DNA from 3 places in the Mesorhizobium sp. M1295 genome. Region 2 is predicted to be linked to each of the others. Evidence: predicted binding sites of a transcription regulator. Region 2 holds the regulator's gene; each other region holds the start of a gene.

Region 1 (4,408 bases), 260 kb from region 2:
TCAGAAGATCGGCGTTGCGGGCCACCGACTGCGCCGGTCCGCCGGCACCGAACAACTGGCCGCTGATATAGGCTCCCTCGATCAGGAGCAGCAGCCCGTCACCCAGCGTGTCGGCGTCGCCGGCGCCCATCGCCGCCGCCATAGCACGCAGGCGCCGGCGCAATTCCTGCTTGTTGGCCTCGCTCACGACGCGGGCCGGATGGCCGTGTTCGGGATATTCGACCGCGGCATTGGTCATGCCGCAGCCGCGATAGTCGGGCCTTTGCGTGCGCTTGCCGACACGCGTCAGGAAGGCGACGATCTGCGCGCGCGGATCGCCGGGATGGGCATTCACCGCCTCGTCGAAGCGCTCCCAGAATTCGAGGTCATAGTGCCGAAGATAGGATGCGGCCAACTCATCCTTGGACGGAAAGCTGCGGTAGAGGCTTGGCTTGGTGACGCCGGCACGCCGTACGATCTCGTCGACGCCGATCGCCCTAATGCCTTGCCGGTAGAACAGGTCGCGCGCCACCTGGAGAATCCGTTCGGCGGCGCGAGGCAGCGGTGCGCCATTCTCCTTGATCGTTGGTTCAATGCTTTTCATGTCTGGTTTGCCGATTGCCTGGTTGACAATGTTACCGGTCGGTACGTATGTTCCGCACATCTGAAACGTACCGGTCAGTAACATGATAGCTCAATCCCGCCCGTTTGGCCAGCGCTACGCTTTCGTCGTGGTCGCCGTCATCTTCCTCTGCCTGCTGATCGCCGCGGGCCTGCGTTCGGCGCCGGCAGTCATGATGCTGCCGCTGGAGAATAGTTTCGGCTGGCGGCGCGACGTCGTCTCGCTGGCCGCGGCCACCGGCATCTTCCTCTATGGCCTGACTGGGCCGTTTGCCGCGGCGCTGATGGAGCGGATCGGGCTGCGCCGCACCTTGCTTGCCGCGCTGCTTTTGATGTCGGGATCGACCGCGCTCAGCCTGCTAATGACCAAGCCGTGGCATCTGCTCCTCACCTGGGGCGTGTTTTCCGGCATCAGTTCGGGCGCTGTCGCCACCGTGCTCGGCGCGACCATCGTCAACCGCTGGTTCAAGACCAATCGCGGCCTTGTGATGGGACTGATGTCGGCGTCCAGCGCCACCGGGCTGCTGGTCTTCCTGCCGCTGCTCGCCTCGCTCGCCCAGTCCGGCGGCTGGAAGCCGGTCGCCATTGCCATTGCCGTGGCCACCGCCGCCTTGGTGCCGCTGGTTTATATGCTGGTACCGGAGCGTCCGGCCGCGATCGGCATGGTCCGCTATGGCGCCGAGCTCGACGATGTGCCGCCCGCGCCGCCGGCCGCGCAAGGCAATTTCCTCGCGCATACGCTGAGCACGTTGCGCCGCGCCGCCGGTACGCGTGTGTTCTGGTACCTGTTCGCCACCTTCTTCGTTTGCGGCTTCACCACCAACGGGTTGGTCGGCACGCACCTGATCGCCTTTTGCGGCGATATGGGCATCGGCGAAGTGCAGGCCGCGGGCCTGCTCTCGATGATGGGTATCTTCGATCTTATTGGCACGACGCTGTCGGGCTGGCTCACCGACCGTTTCGACCCGCGCAAGCTGCTCGGCATCTATTACGGCATTCGCGGCCTGTCGCTGATCTATCTGCCCTATTCCGGCTTCTCGGCGACCAGCCTGATCATCTTCGCCGTATTTTACGGACTGGACTGGATCGCCACGGTGCCGCCGACGCTGCGGCTTTCCAACGAGGCGTTCGGCGACCGCAGCGGGCCGATCGTCTTCGGCTGGATCGTCGCCGGCCATCAAGTCGGCGCAGCGACAGCGGCCTTTTTCGGCGGCACCATGCGCGAGCTGCAGGGCAATTACGAGCTTGCCTTCCTGATTGCCGGCATGACGGCAATAGCCGCCGCCTGCATCTCGCTGCTGATCAACACCAGCCGCCCGGCGTTCGATCCTGAACCGCAGGCGGCATAGCTTCTCGTTGCAGGAGAGATGCCGTCGGCCAAATTGCCGATCTCCCCCCTCGTGGGGGAGATGCCCGGCAGGGCAGAGGGGGCGCGAAGGTTCGCCAGCCTCCGACTTTACGCAATGTTCTGCCCAAACTCCGCTGCTCCGTCTGATTTCTTTCTGATTTGTACGTCGGCGGGACAGCGCCCCCCTCTGGCCTGCCGGCCATCTCCCCGCAAGGGACCCGCAAGGGGGGAGATCAGCAGCTTCGCCGCCGAGCGGTCCAGCCTTCCCGCTTGTTGATGTCAGAAAACCTTCATCGTTTCGAAATGTGCCTGAAACATTGAAGCTGGAGCTTGGCGGCGACGTTCAACGCCATCCAGGAGACAGCCATGGACAAGATTTCAATGACGCGGCGCGCTTTCGTCACGTCGGCCAGCGCCGTTGGCCTGGTCGGCGCCTCGGGTCTCGCCCTTCCCTATTACTCGCGCGCCAATCAGCGCCCGGCCTTCACCCATGGCATTCAGTCCGGCGATGTCGACGCGACCAGCGGCATGGTCTGGACGCGCACGGACCGGCCGTCGCGCGTCATGTTCGAAGTGTCGTCGACGGAAAATTTCGCCAATGCCGTCCGCCTGGCGCCGCTCGATACGTCGCCGGCCAGCGACTATACGGTGAAGCGGCTGCTTACCGATCTCGCCTCCGACCAGGACATTTTCTACCGCATGGTCGCGGCCGATCTTGCCGACATCAACGCCGTTTCGGAGCCGATCGTCGGCCGCTTCCGCACGGCACCTGCCTCGAAGCGCGACATTCGTTTCGCCTGGTCGGGCGACACCGCCGGCCAAGGCTGGGGCATCGACGAGACCGGCATGAAGACCTACGCCACGATCGCCAAGCACACGCCCGACTTCTTCCTGCATTCGGGCGATACGGTCTATGCCGATGGTGCGATGAAGGACGAGGTCGACCTGCCCAATGGCGACAAGTGGAAAAACACAGTGCTGATCGACGAAAAGCGCAAGGTTGCCGAGACGCTGGACGAATACCGGGCGCAGTGGAAATACAACATGATGGACAAGAACGTTCTTGCGCTCAGTGCCATCTGCCCGACTTTCTATCAGTGGGACGACCATGAGGTGCTTAACAACTGGTCGGACTCGAAGGACCTGACCGCCGACGACCGCTACACCGAAAAATCGATCCATGTGCTGGCGGCACGTGCTGCGCGCGCCTTCCACGAGATGACGACGATCCGCTACGAACTGTCGGAGCCGGGCCGCGTCTACCGCAAGATCGCTTATGGGCCGCTGCTCGATGTGTTCTTCCTCGACATGCGTTCCTACCGCGGCCCCAACGGCCCGGATATGCAGGAGACGATGACGCCGCAATCGCGCATCCTCGGCGAACAGCAGATTAAGTGGTTGAAGCGTGAGCTGGCAAATTCCAACGCGACGTGGAAAATCATCGCCGCCGACATGCCGCTCGGCCTCGTGGTCTGGAATGACGGTACCAAGAAGGTCGGGGCCGAGGCAGTCAGCAATGGCGACAATGGCCCGGCCAAGGGGCGCGAGCTGGAAATTGCCGACCTTCTTCGCTATATAAAGAACGCGGGCATCAGCAATACCGTTTGGCTCACCGCAGACGTGCATTACACGGCCGCGCATTACTACAATCCGGACAAGGCGCAGTTCGAGGACTTCAATGCGTTCTGGGAATTCGTTTCGGGTCCGATCCATTCAGGCACGTTCGGACCGAATGGTTTCGACATGACGTTCGGCCCGGAGCTGAAGTTCATCAAGGCACCGACTGCCGAGCAGGGTCAGAACCTGCCGCCGTTGGCCGGCCTGCAGTTCTTCGGACTTGTCGATATCGATGGCGCTACAGAGCAGCTGACGGTGCGGCTGATGGATCGCGACGACAGCGAACTCTACAAGGTCACGCTCGATCCGGTGCGGTCGGCGTGAGCGACTGCACCATTATCCTCGGGCCAGCCCGAGGGTAGGACGTGTATCAATCGGGATAGCAGACGACGGGAATGTTGGGCCAGACGGCGCCGTCGCATCCGGCATTTTGCTGCCTTTGCTTGAAGGCGGCGCTGACTGGCCCGGTCACCACCGGGTCGACGCCATCGGGAGCATCGGCAAAAAGCTGCTCCGCCGACCGCTTGTCGGACGGCAGCGCAGTCCGCGTCTCCTTGAACGACGCGGCCGACTGCGCCGCGCCTGCCGCGAGGAGGACGGCGAGTGCGCTACATGCCAAAATCGGCCGGAGTCTGCTGCCTGCGTCGATCATGAAATTCGAACTGCCCGGACCATGAAAGGTTCCGCCTTGGTTAATAATTCCACTTCACACCAAGACATTTAAGATTTGGTGACTTTATTTGGTGACTCGCCTCCTCTTTCGCAATTGCGAAAAACCCTGTATGAGCCGCCCAACCGAATGAGGCAGCGCCTTTTGGCCTGCTGCCTGCAACGCTCCCGAGA
Region 2 (4,408 bases):
TGTCGATGGCGTCCTTCAGCACTTCCATCGAACCGGCAAAAAGGAAATCGGCATTCGGATCGGCGCCCGAGCCCTTGATGAAGACATAGTTGCCTTCCGGCTTCACCTTGAACACGTCGCGGGCCTGCATGCGGCCGACTTCCTTGTTGTCGAAGGTCAGGTAAAAGACGTCCTTGTTCTCGATCAGCCGGTCGTAGCCGACAACCGGAATACCTTCGTCCAGCGCCTTCTGCACGGCCGGCCCTATCGCCGAGGCGTCCTGCGCCAGGATGATCAGTGCGTTGGCGCCCTGCGAGATCAGGCTCTCGACGTCGGTGAGCTGCTTGCCCGGATTGGACTGTGCGTCGGCGGAAATATACTTGTCGCCTGCGGCCTCGATGGCCGCCTTCATTGCGGCTTCGTCGGTCTTCCAGCGCTCTTCCTGGAAGTTCGACCAGGAAACGCCGATGACCTTGTCCTTAGCCTGCGCCACCGACGCAAGCGCCAGCGTCATGGCGACACCCGCCAGAATGGCGGTCGTGAATTTCTTCATCATATCCTCCCTGCGCCGCGTACGGCGTGACCAATTGGCCCCAAAGGCCAGCTTAGAGGCGCTAATTTTTTCGAGCCTCGAAAAAATAGTGGCCCGATCTCCCGCTGCTGTCAACATCGATTCTGATGGATTTTGATGTTGCTGCGAGTTTTTTCGAGCTTCGGAATAAACGATGACAGCGCCACCTGCATCTGACACTATTTGCCTCATCTGACACTATTTGTCGGCATTACCGACGGCTTCCGGTTCATGAGCGGCCGCGGCAAACCGGGAGGAAAGCAAAACGATGTCGGTCGGAATCCGCCATGACGATTTGCGCCGGCGCAACCGGGCGATGGTGATCTCGGCCGTGCGCCGGGCCGGCCAGCCATCGCGTACGGAGATCGCCGCAACCACCGGCCTCAGCCATTCGACCATATCGGCGATCTCCTCCGACCTGATACGGGAAGGCATCCTCGCCGAGAGCAAGGCAAGCGAACCCGTTTCGTTGAAACGCGGTCGTCCGCAGGTCGGCCTCGCCCTCAATCCGGAAGCGGCGGCGGTGCTGACCGTGGTGTTGTCGCTGAATTTCCTGTCGGCCGCCATCATCGACTATGCGGGGCAGGTGGTCGCCGAGGAACAGCGCCGGCTGGACACGCTGACCATGCCGCGCGACGAACTGATCCGCGAATGCATGGCCATCGTCCGGCGCCGGCTGGACGATCCAGATCTTGACGTCCGCAGTGTCGCCCGCATCGCCCTGGCGATTCAGGGAATTACCGACTCCCCTGCACGCGCCATGCTGTGGTCGCCGATCACGCCGCAGACGGACATCGCCTTTGCCGACATGCTGGAAGATGAATTCGGCATCCCGGCCACGGTGGAGAACGACTGCAATATGATGGCGGTGGCTTTGCGCTGGCGCGATCCGGATCGCTATCGCGACGACTTCATCGCCATCCTGCTTTCGCACGGCATCGGCATGGGGCTGGTGTTGAAGGGCGAGCTGTTCACCGGCACGCATTCCTCGGGCGGCGAGTTTGGCCACATGATCCATCGTCCGGGCGGCGCGCTCTGCCGTTGCGGGCGGCGCGGCTGCATCGAGGCCTATGCCGGCAATTACGCCATCTGGCGCAACGCCACGCAGATGAGCGAAGACAGCCAACCGGTCGCCGACGTCAGCGACGCCGACATGCGCGCGCTGGCGGTTCGGGCGCGCGAGAAGGACGGGCCGGAACGCGAAGCCTACCGCAAGGCCGGCGAAGCGCTGGGTTTCGGTCTCGGCTCGCTGTTCGCGCTGATCGATCCGGCACCGGTCGCAATGGTCGGCGCCAGTGCCGCCGCCTTTGATCTGATCGAGCCGGCCTTGCGGAAGGCCATCGCCCAGACCGCCGGCGGCCAGCATTCGGGCTCGATCTCCTTCGATACCGAGCCGAACGAATTGCCGCTGATCCGCGAAGGCTGTGCAATGCGGGCGTTAAGCTTCGTCGACCAGCAGATTTTCGCGCCGGGCGCGCAAATGAGGCCCGGCGTCAGAAAGAACGTAGCCTGACTGGGCGGGTCAATCTTCCCTGATCGCGTAGCCGGCACCGCGGATGGTGCGGATGACATCAGGCATGCGGCCGTTGTTGACGGCTTTGCGCAGCCGCCCGACATGCACGTCGACGGTGCGTTCGTCGATATAGATCGTCTCGCCCCAGACATTATCGAGTAACTGGCTGCGCGAGAAGACGCGGCCCGGATGCCGCATCATGAATTCGAGCAGCCGGAATTCGGTCGGCCCGAGCCGGATCTCGGTCTTCTTGCGATACACCCTGTGCGATTCGCGATCGAGCACGATGTCGCCGACCTTCAGCACGCTGGACAGCACTTCCGGCTTGGCGCGGCGCAGCAGCGCCTTGACCCTGGCCATGAATTCCGGTGTCGAAAACGGTTTGACCAGATAGTCGTCGGCGCCGGTCGAAAGACCGCGTACCCGGTCGCTCTCCTCGCCGCGCGCGGTCAGCATGATGATCGGCAGCCGTTCGGTTTCGGGGCGCACCCGCAACCGGCGGCAGAGCTCGATGCCGGAAACCGCTGGTATCATCCAGTCGAGCACCAGAAGATCGGGCACATTCTCCTGCAAACGGATCTCGGCTTCGTCGCCGCGTGTCACCACCTCGACCTGGTAGCCTTCGGATTCGAGATTGTAGCGGAGCAGCACACCCAACGGCTCCTCGTCCTCCACCACCATTATGCGTGGTGCGATCATCGGCTGGGCACCCCCATCATGTCGCCGGTGCGGACATTGTCGTTTCGTCTTGCTTCGGACGATTGACCGGCAATTGCTCGCCGGTCAGCACATAATACGCATTTTCGGCGATGTTGGTGACATGGTCGCCGATCCGCTCCAGATTCTTGGCGCAGAACAGCAGATGCGTGCAAGCGGTGATGTTGCGCGGGTCTTCCATCATGTAGGTCAACAGTTCGCGGAACACCGACGTATATTTGACGTCGATGCGCTCGTCGGCGGCGCGTAGCTTGGCCAACGCGGCCGCATCGCCTGCAGCATACTCCTCGATGACGCCCTGCACCTGGATGAGCACCAGCTGCGCCATCGCATCGATGGAATGCGATAGGTCGCGCGGTGTGACGCTAAGGCCGACCGCACTCACACGCTTGGCGATATTCTTGGCAAGGTCGCCGATGCGTTCGAGATCGCCGGCCATGCGGATCGCCCCGACGACATGGCGCAGATCGTGGGCCATCGGCTGGCGCTTGGCGATCAGGGTGATGGCGCGGTCGTCCAGTTCGCGTTGACGCGCATCCATGATGGCATCGTCGGAAACGACGCGTTGCGCCAGCACGTTGTCAGAATTCAACAGGGCCTTGGTCGCCCCGCCGACCATCGAACCGGCGAGGTCGGCCATGTCGCGGATCAGCTTGCTGATCTGCTCGAGATCCTCGTCGAAAGAAGCGACTGTGTGTTCGCCCATGGTCCTGTCCTCATATGCGTGATCGGAACGGCTCAGCCGAAGCGGCCGGTGATGTAATCCTGCGTGCGCTTCTCGCGGGGCGACGTGAAGATCTTCTCGGTCCGGTCGAACTCTACCAGTTCACCCAGATACATGAAGGCGGTCTGGCGCGATACGCGCGCCGCCTGCTGCATGTTGTGGGTGACGATGACGATCGTGTAGTCGGCTTGCAATTCGTCGATCAGTTCCTCGATCTTGGCGGTCGACAGCGGGTCGAGTGCCGAAGCCGGCTCGTCGAGCAGAATGACTTCCGGCTTCACCGCCACGGTGCGGGCAATACAAAGCCGCTGCTGCTGGCCGCCTGACAGGCTCAAGCCGCTGGCGTTGAGCTTGTCCTTGACCTCGCCCCACAGCGCGGCCCGCTTCAACGCTTGTTCGACGCGGCCGTCCATTTCGGACTTGCCCAGATTCTCATAAAGCCTGACGCCGAAGGCGATGTTCTCGTAGATCGACATCGGGAACGGCGTCGGCTTCTGGAACACCATGCCGATCTTGGTCCTCAGGAGATTGAGGTCCTGCGAGCGGTCGAGAATGTTCTTGCCGTCGAGCAGCACCTGGCCCTCGGCTGTCTGCTTCGGGTAGAGTTCGTAGATGCGGTTGAACACACGCAGCAGCGTCGATTTCCCGCAGCCCGAAGGGCCGATGAAGGCAGTGACGCTGCGCTCGGGCAGCGACAAGGTGATGTCCTTCAACGCCTTGCTCTGGCCGTAGTAGAAGTTGAGGTTCTTGACCTCGATCTTCGTCTTCTCGGCGACCGTCTCGGTCATCGTCATGTCCGCGGACAACATCTGTGTCATCTGTCCTCTCTGCGTCCGGTAAGGCTGCGGGCGAGGATGCTCAAGCCCAGAACCGTCAGGGTGATTATGAGTGCGCCGGTCCACGC
Region 3 (4,408 bases), on a different contig from region 2:
CTCACGCACGAATCCGGCCACCATGTGTCGCAGGTATTCCTCCCATTCCCGCATGGCCGGAAGCTCGCGCTCGCGCAGGTCGCTTTCGAGATGCCGTCCGCCACGTTGGTAGAAGGCGAACAGCTCGTTGGCGACCCGGCGTAGCCGTTCTTCAGGATCGGTCGCGTCGCCGATTATCTCCGTCACTGCTTCGGGCGACGGAGGACGCAGGCGCTCCATCAGCAATTCGCCGCACGCCGGCACCAGGTCATCCAGAGTAGGAAAATGCTTGTAGACGGTGCCAACGGCGACATCGGCTTCCGTAGCGATATCCTTCCAAGTCGTGCCAAAGATGCCGTTCTGGGTGTGCAGCTTGATTGTCGCGTCGAGAATGCGCTGCCTCGTCTTGGCGAAGGCGGCAGTCCGGGAAGCCATGCTGTAGCGGCGAGGGGACATAGACGTCCACCCAAATAATTGAATGAATAATTCAATCATTTAAATTTATCTGGAGTCAATCCAGATTCGCAGGAGCCACTCGCTATTCCCCACTCGGTATTTCATTATTCCCTCCATGAACCCGATCGAGCTTCTCGACTATGCCGGCGTCGCCGTCTTCGCGGCGACCGGTGCGCTGGCCGCCTCGCGCAAACAGCTCGACATTATCGGTTACCTGTTTCTGGCTAGCGTTGCCGGCATCGGGGGCGGAACGTTTCGCGACGTCATCCTCAACGTGCCCGTGTTCTGGGTGGGAAACCGCGACTATGTGCTAATCTGTGCGGCGGTGGCGGTCGTCGTCTTCTTCAGCGCACATCGTTTCGAGTCGCGCTACAAATTGCTGCTCTGGCTCGACGCCATAGGTCTTGCCGCATTTTCGGTGATTGGCGCGGCCAAGGGGCTGACGATCACCGGGTCACCTGCAGTTTCGATCGTCACCGGCATGCTCACCGCAACCCTTGGCGGCATTCTGCGCGATCTGTTGACAGGCGAGCCTTCGGTGCTCCTGAGACCGGAAATCTACGTTACCGCAGCGCTTGCCGGCGCCGGCCTCTACACACTTGGCGATTTCGCCGGACTGCCGCCGCTTGCGTCGGGCCTGGCAGGTTTCATGGCGGCTTTCTGCGTACGCGGCGGCGCGCTGAAATTCGGCTGGGCCTTTCCGTCCTACAAAAGCAAGCCTGGCCGGCGTCCGGAAGATATTCCCTGATTTAAGGTGTCAGGCTGCAAACCGCTGCGCTTCCCCGCCATAATAATTGACGTAGCGGGCACCGATCTCCTTGACCGGCATCACCACGAACACGTCGACCGTCGAGAATTCACGGTCGATGACGCAACCGTCGCCGATGCGCGCGCCGACGCGCAGATAGCCCTTGACCAGCGGCGGCATCGCGGCGATCGCCGCCTTGGTGTTAACGGCTTCGATCGGCATCAGATCCATCGAACAATAGCGCCCGGCGACGGCACGCACGTCCCACGATGAATTCGTCCGGCAGTGGTGGGCAAGATAGGTCAGCGCCTCTGCATGTGCCGCCGGCACGGTGCCGTGGAACGACGCGCAGCCGGTCATCACGCCAATGCCGTAATGATTGATATAGGCCCAGATGCCTTGCCACAGCGCCTCGATGGTGCGCTTGGAGCGGTATTCCGGCAGAACGCAGGAGCGGCCGAGCTCGAGGAAGCGCTGGCCGGGATGTCGCGCGATCAGCTTGGTCAACTCGAATTCGCCTTCGGAATAGAAGCCGCCCGCCGCCGCGGCAATCTCCTGCCGCAGCAGGCGGTAGGTGCCGACGATGCGGCGATGCTCGGGACCGGAAAGCGAAGTATCGAAGACCAGCAGATGGTCGCAGAGGGGATCGAAGCGGTCGGCATCGCGGCGGTCCTGCATCTGGAACAGGTCCTTCCTGGCACCAAGCTCGTCGTAGAACACCCGGTAGCGCACTTCCTGCGCGGCGGCGATCTCGGCCTCGTTGCGGGCGAGCCGCACTTCGAGATTGCCGATGCGGCCGAGCGATGCGCCTTTTATGACGGCATCGGCGTTCCGGCCGACGAGCAAAGGCCCGCTGGCGTTCGGCCGAGCATCACATTCCGGCATGACTGTATGCACGAGTGATTCTCCTTCGAGCCATCCCTCTTGGCACGGGGATACGGTGTAGGTGCAACAGGATTGTGACAGTACCGTGATACGGCTCTGCGGGCAATACTTCGTCGGCTGGGTAATCTATCGACCGTCTATGTTGTGCCTCAAGCGGCCACTTGCCCTTCAACCGCATGAACCAGGGCATCAGGGTCGAGCGGCTTGGTGACGAAGCCGCTCGCACCGTGGGCGAGCACGGCGTGGCGGGTCTTTTCCTGGCTGTCGGCCGACAGCACCATGATCGGCACCGGCGGAACCGCGGTCTCCTCCTCATGGCGGCGGATGGCGGCGATGGCGTCCAGCCCGTCCATGACAGGCATATGCAGGTCCATCAGCACCACGTCGTAGCGGTGCTTATGGCCGGTGCTGATGACCGCCTCGACCGCGGCCTTGCCGTTGCCGACCACTTTCACCCGATGCCCGGCCTTCAGGAGGGTGGCGCGGGCCAGCATGGCGTTGATGTCGTTGTCCTCGGCGATCAGCACCGACAGGCCCTGCTGGCGGCCGCCAATGGCGTGCCCAGCCTGCGCGCCGCGCTTTTGCGGTTGCGGCTCGGCGATGACCGGTGCGTGGCTGGTCAAAAGCACGCGCAGCAATGTCTCGCCGCGCACCGGCCTCGCCAGGAAGGTGGCGTAACCGTTGGCACGGAACTCGCCAAGCATGCCGCGGTCGGTCGGCGCGATCAGCGTCACCGCCTCGCAATCGACAAATCCGCTCTGGCGCAGGCGCCTGAGCAGCCTGCCGTCGCTTTGCTCCATGGCAGCATCGACCAGAAGCACGTTGCAGCCCTCGGCGAAAGGGGCGGCCTGGGCGGCGGCGGCGGCCAGATCGACCGTTCCGCCATTGGCGCGAATGGTGCGGGCGATGGCTTCGGCCTCGACCAGGTTCTTCGACACGATTACCGCATGCCGGCCCAACAGCGCGTTCTGGCGGATCTGCAGCGCCTCGACGGCGGAAATAGCGGGAATCTCGAAGACGAATTCGGATCCCTGGCCAAGCCGGCTCGACACCGAGATAGTGCCGCCCATCGCCGTCACCAGGCGCTTGGAAATCGCGAGACCGAGGCCGGCACCACCATGCGTACGGGTCGAGGTGCCGTCAGCCTGTTCGAAGTCCTCGAAGATGCGCTCCATGTCCTCCTCGCGCAGACCGGGGCCGGTGTCGGTGATGGTGAAGCGGATGCGGTTGGTGGTTTCGGTGCGGACGCGGCCGATGCTTGCCAGGACGCCGCCGCTGTCGGTGAACTTGACGGCATTGCCGATAAGGTTGAGCAGCACCTGCCTGACCCTGCCGGGGTCGGCGGTGATCAGCTGCGGCACGTCGGGTTCGACATGGCAGCCGAGGCCGATATCCTTGGCAAAAGCCCGCGCCGCCAAAAGCTCGATGACATTGTCGGCGATCTCGCGCACCGACATCGGTTGCGGTTCGGGATCGAAGCGGCCGGCCTCGATCTTGGAATAGTCGAGCAGGTCCTCGATCAGCGCCAGCAGCGCGCTGGCCGAGGTCGAGATGGCGCCGACATAGGTCCGCTGCTCGGGCGAAAGGCTGGTGTCGGCGAGAAGCCGGGCCATGCCCATGATGCCGTTCATCGGCGTGCGTATCTCGTGGCTGACGGTGGCGAGGAAGCGCGATTTGGCCTGGCTCGCATATTCGGCCCGTTCGCGGGCGGTGATCAGCGAGGATTCGGCGCGTTTGCGGGCGGTGATGTCACGGGCGATGGCGCGATGCGAAACGGCGCCGCTGTCCTTGTCGCGCACCGACAGCTCGATCCAAGAGAACCAGCGTGGGCCGTCCGGCGTGCGAATGGCGACATCAGTGGAACTCAGGCATTCATGGTCGGAAAAGGCGGCGTCGGGAACGATGCCGACATCGATGCCTAGTTCCGCCAGGGTCTTGCCGGCGAGGTCGCGCTGGTCGGTTTCGACAAGGTCGGCGAAAACCTTGTTGGCGTAGACGATATGGCCGTCGCGGTCGCGGTGGACGACGAGATCGCCGAGTGCATCGATCAGACCGCGAAAGCGCTCCTCGCTCTCCTGCATCTCCCACATGCGGTCGGCCAGCGTCTCGATCTCGGCGCGACTGCGGGCGGTCGTGGCATCGAGCAGGGCCACCGCGCGACGCTGGGTGCGCCTGTTGCGCAGATGCATGGCGAGCCCGGCGATGGCTGTCGCCAAAAGGCCAATGGTGATGAAGATCGGCGCTCCGGTCAGATGCGACAGGCCTGCCAGCACGACGATGGCGACGAGAGTCAGGAAGGGCAGGCCGTGGCGGTTGGCGTCCGGCAATTCCGGCGCCAGC

What was found. The regulator PhoB, encoded in region 2, activates phosphate uptake and scavenging genes when phosphate is short. The targets are predictions, from matches to a motif close to TGTCATNNANCTGTCAT.
Region 1: the regulator PhoB is predicted to act here: its motif matches at 2,226-2,242, upstream of NKH29_RS03690 (alkaline phosphatase D family protein).
Region 3: the regulator PhoB is predicted to act here: its motif matches at 2,132-2,148, upstream of olsB (l-ornithine N(alpha)-acyltransferase).

The regions. Positions count from the first base shown of each region.
Region 1 covers NZ_JAMYLU010000002.1:129,458-133,865, forward strand. The annotation lists gene NKH29_RS03680 (TetR/AcrR family transcriptional regulator) at 1-583, opposite strand, end outside; gene NKH29_RS03685 (MFS transporter) at 666-1,949, shown strand; gene NKH29_RS03690 (alkaline phosphatase D family protein) at 2,315-3,889, shown strand; gene NKH29_RS03695 (hypothetical protein) at 3,936-4,217, opposite strand.
Region 2 covers NZ_JAMYLU010000002.1:390,789-395,196, reverse strand. The annotation lists gene xylF (D-xylose ABC transporter substrate-binding protein) at 1-532, opposite strand, end outside; gene NKH29_RS05025 (ROK family protein) at 819-2,063, shown strand; gene phoB (phosphate regulon transcriptional regulator PhoB) at 2,073-2,762, opposite strand; gene phoU (phosphate signaling complex protein PhoU) at 2,779-3,486, opposite strand; gene pstB (phosphate ABC transporter ATP-binding protein PstB) at 3,519-4,322, opposite strand; gene pstA (phosphate ABC transporter permease PstA) at 4,319-4,408, opposite strand, start outside.
Region 3 covers NZ_JAMYLU010000015.1:127,063-131,470, forward strand. The annotation lists gene NKH29_RS20870 (TetR/AcrR family transcriptional regulator) at 1-474, opposite strand, end outside; gene NKH29_RS20875 (trimeric intracellular cation channel family protein) at 551-1,183, shown strand; gene olsB (l-ornithine N(alpha)-acyltransferase) at 1,193-2,068, opposite strand; gene NKH29_RS20885 (hybrid sensor histidine kinase/response regulator) at 2,218-4,408, opposite strand, start outside.